DNA from 2 places in the Mycolicibacterium celeriflavum genome. Region 1 is predicted to be linked to the other one. Evidence: predicted binding sites of a transcription regulator. Region 1 holds the regulator's gene; the other holds the start of a gene.

What was found. Region 1 encodes LexA, which represses DNA repair genes until DNA is damaged. Its sites were predicted from a motif close to CGAACANNTGTTCG; they were not measured.
Region 2: the regulator LexA is predicted to act here: its motif matches at 1,447-1,460, upstream of G6N18_RS02935 (HNH endonuclease signature motif containing protein).

The regions. Positions count from the first base shown of each region.
Region 1 covers NZ_AP022591.1:1,381,787-1,385,196, forward strand. Annotated here, with positions in the region: gene G6N18_RS06690 (PhzF family protein) at 1-184, shown strand, start outside; gene nrdR (transcriptional regulator NrdR) at 204-674, opposite strand; gene G6N18_RS06700 (LysM peptidoglycan-binding domain-containing protein) at 834-1,286, opposite strand; gene lexA (transcriptional repressor LexA) at 1,494-2,189, shown strand; gene G6N18_RS06710 (LGFP repeat-containing protein) at 2,186-3,410, opposite strand, start outside.
Region 2 covers NZ_AP022591.1:635,289-638,698, forward strand. Annotated here, with positions in the region: gene G6N18_RS02925 (SDR family oxidoreductase) at 1-790, opposite strand, end outside; gene G6N18_RS02930 (nuclear transport factor 2 family protein) at 795-1,277, opposite strand; gene G6N18_RS02935 (HNH endonuclease signature motif containing protein) at 1,465-2,904, shown strand; gene G6N18_RS02940 (acyl-CoA dehydrogenase family protein) at 2,991-3,410, opposite strand, start outside.

The sequences.
Region 1 (3,410 bases):
CGACCTCGGCGTGCCCGAGGACGAGGCCACCGGCGCCGCCGCCGTCCGGATCACCGACTACCTGAGCCGCGACCTGACGATCGTTCAAGGCAAGGGTTCGCACATCCACACGGAGTGGAGCGCCGACGGCTGGGTCCGCATCGCCGGCCGCGTCGTCAGTGACGGCGTCAAGCAGATCGATTGAGTTTCGCCTCCGCGGCCGCTCAGCTGGCGGTCGGCTGCGGTGAATTGCGGTGCGCGCGCAGTGCCTCGATTTCGCGCTCGAAGTCCTCCGCCGAGGTGAACCCGCGGTATACCGACGCGAACCGAAGGTACGCCACTTCGTCGAGGTCCCGCAGCGGCCCCAGAATGGCCAGGCCGACCTCATGGCTGGGCACCTCGGGTGAACCGGCGGCGCGCACACTGTCCTCGACCTGCTGCGCCAGCAGATTCAGCGCATCGTCGTCGACCTGCCGACCCTGACAGGCTCGACGTACGCCTTTGATCACCTTTTCGCGGCTGAACGGCTCGGTGACACCGCTGCGTTTGACGACAGCCAGCACCGCGGTCTCCACCGTGGTGAACCGCCTTCCGCATTCGGGACAGGAACGGCGCCGTCGGATCGCCTGGCCTTCGTCGGTTTCACGCGAGTCGACCACTCGTGAATCGGGGTGACGACAGAACGGACAGTGCATCACCGCTCCTTCGCCGCGCCAACAAACGACCAACTCGAACCTCTCTGAGCGTACCTGCGGCACGTTCCGGAAGCCCATGACCGGGGCGATCGGCACGTAGGCCGACGATCTTTCGGTGAACACGATTGCGCGGCAGGCCTTCCGCGAGCCGGCCGACGGTCAGCCGACCGGGGCGATGAGCGTCTGCCCGGCATCCAGTGCAGCCGAGTCGAGCTGGTTGAGCTCGCGAATCCGGTCCGCCACCTGACCCACTGGGGCGTCGGGCGCCACCCGCTGCGCCACCTGGTGCAGGCTCTCTCCGCTCTGCACCTGAACCACCGCGAGCCGATCCGGAACGGCGGCCGGGCTGGTGCCGACCACGCCGCCGAACTGTGCGACCAGGCCGAGCCAAACCGTGATCCCAGCGGCCACCAACGCGAGCAGCACCGTGGTGCCCGGGGTGATCGGCCGCCGGCGGTGCGACGCGCGCGACATCAGCACGCCTGTACCGCTGTAACGCACCGATGCTCCGCCAGGGCAAGTGGACCGCGACCGCCTGCGATCGTAGGCAGGCCTGATACGGGGCCTGGCCGTCGGCGGGGCCTGAACTTCCGGGGTTTCGAGAATCGTCATCGTGATGCCTTCCGGTCCGCTGCTTTCGCTCTTGTGTTCGAACATACTCGCTCATGCGTTCGATTTATAGAACATGTGATCGAACTGTTGCAGACGATAAAGCACCCCACCGACAGAAAGATCCGTCGTGCTGCGCACGACTTCGGCAGCCGACACACCTCGAACACATGTTTGATTAATCGGGTGCTGAGGGTTACATTCGGCGTCATGGACTCCAGCAGCGGTACTCCGGACGGCACCGGCGGGGGGCGGGCACTTGACCCTGGGCTCACCGAACGCCAACGCACAATTCTCGATGTGATCCGGTCATCGGTCACAACACGCGGCTATCCCCCGAGCATCAGGGAGATCGGCAACGCGGTCGGGCTGACTTCTACATCATCGGTGGCGCACCAACTGCGCACCCTGGAGCGGAAGGGTTACCTGCGGCGTGACCCCAACCGCCCGCGCGCCGTCGACGTGCGTGGTGCCGACGAGGCAGTGACCGCGATCGTCGCCACCGATGTCGCGGGCTCCGACGCGCTACCGGAGCCGATGTTCGTGCCCGTGCTCGGGCGGATCGCCGCCGGTGGGCCGATCCTCGCCGAAGAGGCTGTCGAGGACGTGTTCCCGCTGCCGCGCGAGCTGGTCGGTGAGGGCTCGCTCTTCCTGCTGAAAGTCGTCGGCGACTCGATGGTCGACGCGGCGATCTGCGACGGCGACTGGGTGGTCGTGCGTCAGCAGAACGTCGCAGACAACGGCGACATCGTGGCCGCGATGATCGACGGTGAGGCCACGGTCAAGACGTTCAAACGCACGCGTGGTCAGGTGTGGCTGATGCCGCACAACCCGGCCTTCGATCCGATCCCGGGTAACGACGCCGCGGTGCTCGGCAAGGTCGTCACCGTCATCCGGAAGATCTAGTCGGCTTTGACGAAACCGTTCGTGCGCGCGAAGTCCTCGCTGGAGAACCAGATTTCGGCGCGCACCTCGTCGTAGCCGGCGGTGCCGGGCAACCAGTACCGGCCGGACTGGGTGTCGGCCTTGATCGCGTATCCCTGGGGCGCCTCGTCGGAACCGCCAAGCGGTAGGCGGAACGCGGGACTCGGCACTTCCGGTTCGTCGACGATGATCTTGGCGTGACGGCCGGTGTCGGTCAGTGCATCCCGTTGGAAGGGTTCCGGTTCCGGTTCCGGTTCGGGTTCCGGTTCCGGTTCGGGTTCGTGTTCGACTGGTTCGGCGAATGTATCGGGCTCGGCGGAGGTCTCGCCCTCGATCGGTCCACCGGTCGTATCGCGCTCGACGGCCGTCGGTATCAGCGTCGGCGCTGTATCGACGTTGTCCGGGTTCTCCTCTGGCTCGTCAGTCCGTTCGCCAAGGCCCTCGTCGATGTGGTCCGGCGCTGCCGCATCGTCACCGCGTTGCGCCGCTCCCCAGGGGTCGACAGCCGAGCTGGCGGGCTCCCCCGGCGGCGAGAGCGCCCCAAGCCCTTCGCTGGCATAGCGGTCGCCGAACATCGCCGCCGAGTAGTCGCCACCGCTGGACGCCTGCTCCCCCGCCCCCACCGTGCTGTAGACCTGCTCGCCGTCGCCGCCGTACCGGCCGTAGTCGTCGTCGAAGCCGGGATGATCGTCGGCACCGCGGCGGCGGTTGCGCATGGCCGCGAACGCCACCAGGGCGACGAGCACGAGCACCGGGACGATCGCCAGCAGCCACCACCAACTCCACTGGAACCAGCCGTTGTCGCCGGCGGAGTCCGAGGCCTGTGGCGCGCCGGGTGTTTCGGGGGTCTGCTGGGCGGGCACCTCGAGGCCGGCCAACCCGGCCGCCAGATTGGCCGGCTCGGTGCTGAATTCGCCGGACGACCGGTCCCAGGAGACCACCCCGCCGGTGAACCGCTGCGTGACGACATCGCCCTTCTCGGTCTGATCGGCCACCGGTGCGCCCAGCTTGCCCTCGGCGCCGTCGAGCTTGTCCCAGGCTGCGCTCATCGCGCCGCGCACCAGGACCGCGCCATGGTCCGGCGTCCAGAAGATCACCGGCTTGTCTTCGGCGGCGAACCTCGCCACGCGACTTGCGGTGGGTAGTCCTCCGTCGGCCTCGCTGGACACCGGAAGCCCGAGCTCTCCCTCGGGCCCGCCCAGA
Region 2 (3,410 bases), 750 kb from region 1:
GGATGTCGGCGCGCTCGGCCATCGCGTTGCCGACGTATTCGGGCTGGGTCAGCAGATAGAAGTCGCCGGCGGCCGACTGTTCGAACACCACTCGTGCCGCCTCGATCGGGTCCATCGCCTCGGCCTTGATGTCCATCATGGCCGACCGCTGCGACTCGGCCGCCCGGACATCACCACCGTCGACGCCGCCCGCCGCATCGAAGATGTTCGACTTCACGGCCCCGGGCAGCACCGCCTGAACATGGATCCGGTCGGCGTGACCGGCCGATTCCACTTCCAGGCGTAGGCATTCGGTGAGTGCGAGCACCGCATGCTTGCTCATGATGTACGGCGCCTGCAACGGCACGGCCGCCACGCCACCGATCGACGACAGATTCCACACCCACGACGGTGTGTCGGCAGCCAGCATGTGCGGCAGGAACGCGCGCACCCCGTAGAACACGCCGCTGATGTTGATCGCCACCAACCGATCCCAATTGGCGACGGGCGTGTCCCACAGGTAGCCGAACTGCTCCACGCCGGCGTTGTTGACCAACAACCGCACCGGCCCGACCTCGGAGTACACCCGGGCGGCAAGTCTTTCCATGGCATCGGCGTCGCGCACGTCGCACACCATGTCGACCGCGCCGGGCAGTTCGTCGCGAAGGGCGGCGATCGCGGCAGCGTCGATGTCGACCAATACCACCGTCATCGCCAACTCGGCGGCATGGCGGGCCAGACCGGCACCGATCCCGTTACCGGCGCCGGTGATGACCGCAACGCCGCCGGAGAAGGTCTCGCGAGCGGTCACCGAACTAGCTGCCGGATGCTGCGGTCTCGGCGGCGAGTTCGGAGAGCAGCACCGAGTTGGTGGTGTCGAGAACCATCTCCATCTCGGTGAACTCGAGCCCGCTGGCGCCGCGGCGCACCGCGACTTCGGCGACACCGCTGGACACCGCGAACGGCACGAAGTTCGCGATCTGGTTGACGAAGATATAGAAGCGGGCGCGGGTGGCCCCGCCGTCGGTGCCGGTGCGGTGCAGGTTGGTGGCGTGGTGACGCAGCGGGTAGGGGCTCTGCTTGCGGTGGTCGGTGAGCCACTCCATGACGGCGTCGCGGCCGTGCAGTTCGGGCGACATCAGCTCCTCGAATGGGCTTGCACCCGAATCGCTGCGGGTGATGAACCGCATGTCCTCGGCCTTAGCCGCCGCCATCTCGTCGTAGTGCGCCTCGTCGTAGGCGTACCAGTAGGCGGCGATGAACTCCTGCAGTTCGGACAGTGAAATCTCGTTGCTCACCGTTGCAGTGAACCGCCAAAGGCTCTGGGGCGACACCGTGGTGTCCGGTCAGCGGAACGTCGCCACTCACTCGCAACGCTGTCGGCAAGCTCGGCTCCGAAGCGTTGGAACAATTTGCGGCGGCCTCTCATGGAACTTTTCAGAAATACGTCGCGGACTTCTTAAAATTCGCACATATGTTCGAGTCATGAATTCGGAAGCGGTGCAGGCCACAGTTGCCGCGCTGCGCGCCGCATACGACGAACTGGCCGCGTTGCCCATCGAGGCGCTCACCAAGTCTGACCTGATCGACGCGCTCGACGAACTCGAAACCCTCGGCTGCCGCCTGCCGGCGCAGAGCCATCGCATGTTGGCGCGTCTGCAAACCGAGACCACCGCCACCGAAATGGGGGCCAAGTCTTGGCGCGACGTGCTGGCGATCCGGTGGCGCATCTCGACCAGCGAGGCTGGCCGCCGGCTCGACGAGGCCGCCCAGTTGGCGCCACGCCGCACACTGACCGGTGAACCGCTCGAGCCGGAGTTGCCCTGCACCGCGCTAGCCCAAGCCCACGGGTCGATCAACCGCGAGCATGTCAAGGTCGTGTGCGAGGCGATGGAGCGCATCCCGGCCGCCGTCGACGCTCACACCCGCGCCCAGATCGAAGTCGATCTGGTGCGCACCGCGATCGGCGTGGGACCGAAGGAATTGAAGGACAACGCCGAGCGCATCTTGTTCCTGCTCGACCAGGATGGTCCCGAACCCGATGACACCGAGCGCGCGCGGCGTCGCGGCGTGTCGAAGGGACCGCAGGGATCCGACAAGATGGTCCCGTTCAGAGGCAATCTGACTCCCGAAGCTTGGGCGATATATGAGGCGATCTTCGCGAAGTGGGCGGCGCCGGGCATGTGCAACCCTGACGACGAGCAGCCCTGCGTTTCGGGTACGCCGACACAGGCCCAGATCGATAACGACCGCCGCAGTCTGGCGCAGCGTCAGCACGACGCGCTGGTCGCGGTCGGGCGCAGCGTGCTGGAAAGCGGTGAGTTGGGCCAGCACAACGGGTTACCGGCCGCGATCATCGTCCGCACCACACTGCAGGAATTGGAGAGCCGGGCTGGAGTTGGCGTCACCGGTGGGGGCACCGTCATCCCCATCGCCGACGTGATCCGGATGGCCGCACACGCCAACCATTACCTGGCGGTGTTCGACAAGGCGACCGGGTCGGCGCTGGACTTGTTTCGCGCTCGGCGCGTGGCCTCGCCGGCTCAGCGGATCGTGCTCATCGCCCGCGACGGCGGCTGCACGAAGCCGGGCTGCACCGTGCCCGCCTATGGTTGCCAAGCCCATCACGCGGATCGCGACTGGGCCGACGACGGACAAACAAATGTCGACGAACTCGGTTTGGCGTGTGGTCCCGATAACCGCATGGTCGGCCCAGGCGGTTGGCAAACACGGATCAACGAAGACAACGACGTCGAGTGGATCCCACCCCCACAGCTCGACACAGGGCAAGCCCGCGTCAACGAATACCATCGGCCCGAGCGTCTTCACCGACCGCCCGACGACATAACCGACGAAGTCGTCGACGGACGGACCTCGAACGGCGACAACGAAGGTCGGGCAGGACCGACACCCGACGCCGCGTGACAACGCCGCGATCGGTATAGACAGCCGATTGGGGCTCGAGTACTTGCTGTGATGGGCGCGCGTTCCGCTGACCTTGATTCGTCGAGTCAGCCGGTGACCAGGTTCCACAGACCGGACGCGCCCGCCGCCAGCGCTGCGTCGGTCACCCGCTGGTCCCAGTACCGGACTGAACCGAACTCCGAGCGCCAGGCCAGCGCCGCCCGGGTGAACTCGTGCAACCGGTGCTCCTGCGTGGTGCCAATCGCGCCGTGCACCTGGTGCGCGTTGCGCACCACGACCGACGTCGCATGTCCGGCGCACGAACGGGCCGCGGCGACACGGAACTCGAGGCTTTGTCCCGACCAGTCGGTGCTCACGGCCGTCGTCAGTGCGGCCTCGGTCGCCGCCCGAGCAAGTGCGGCCTCGGCGGCGAGATCGGCGATCAGATGCTGCACGGCCTGGAAGCGGGCCAACGGGCGACCGAACTGAACACGCGACGTCGCATGCTCGACGGACAGCTGCACTAT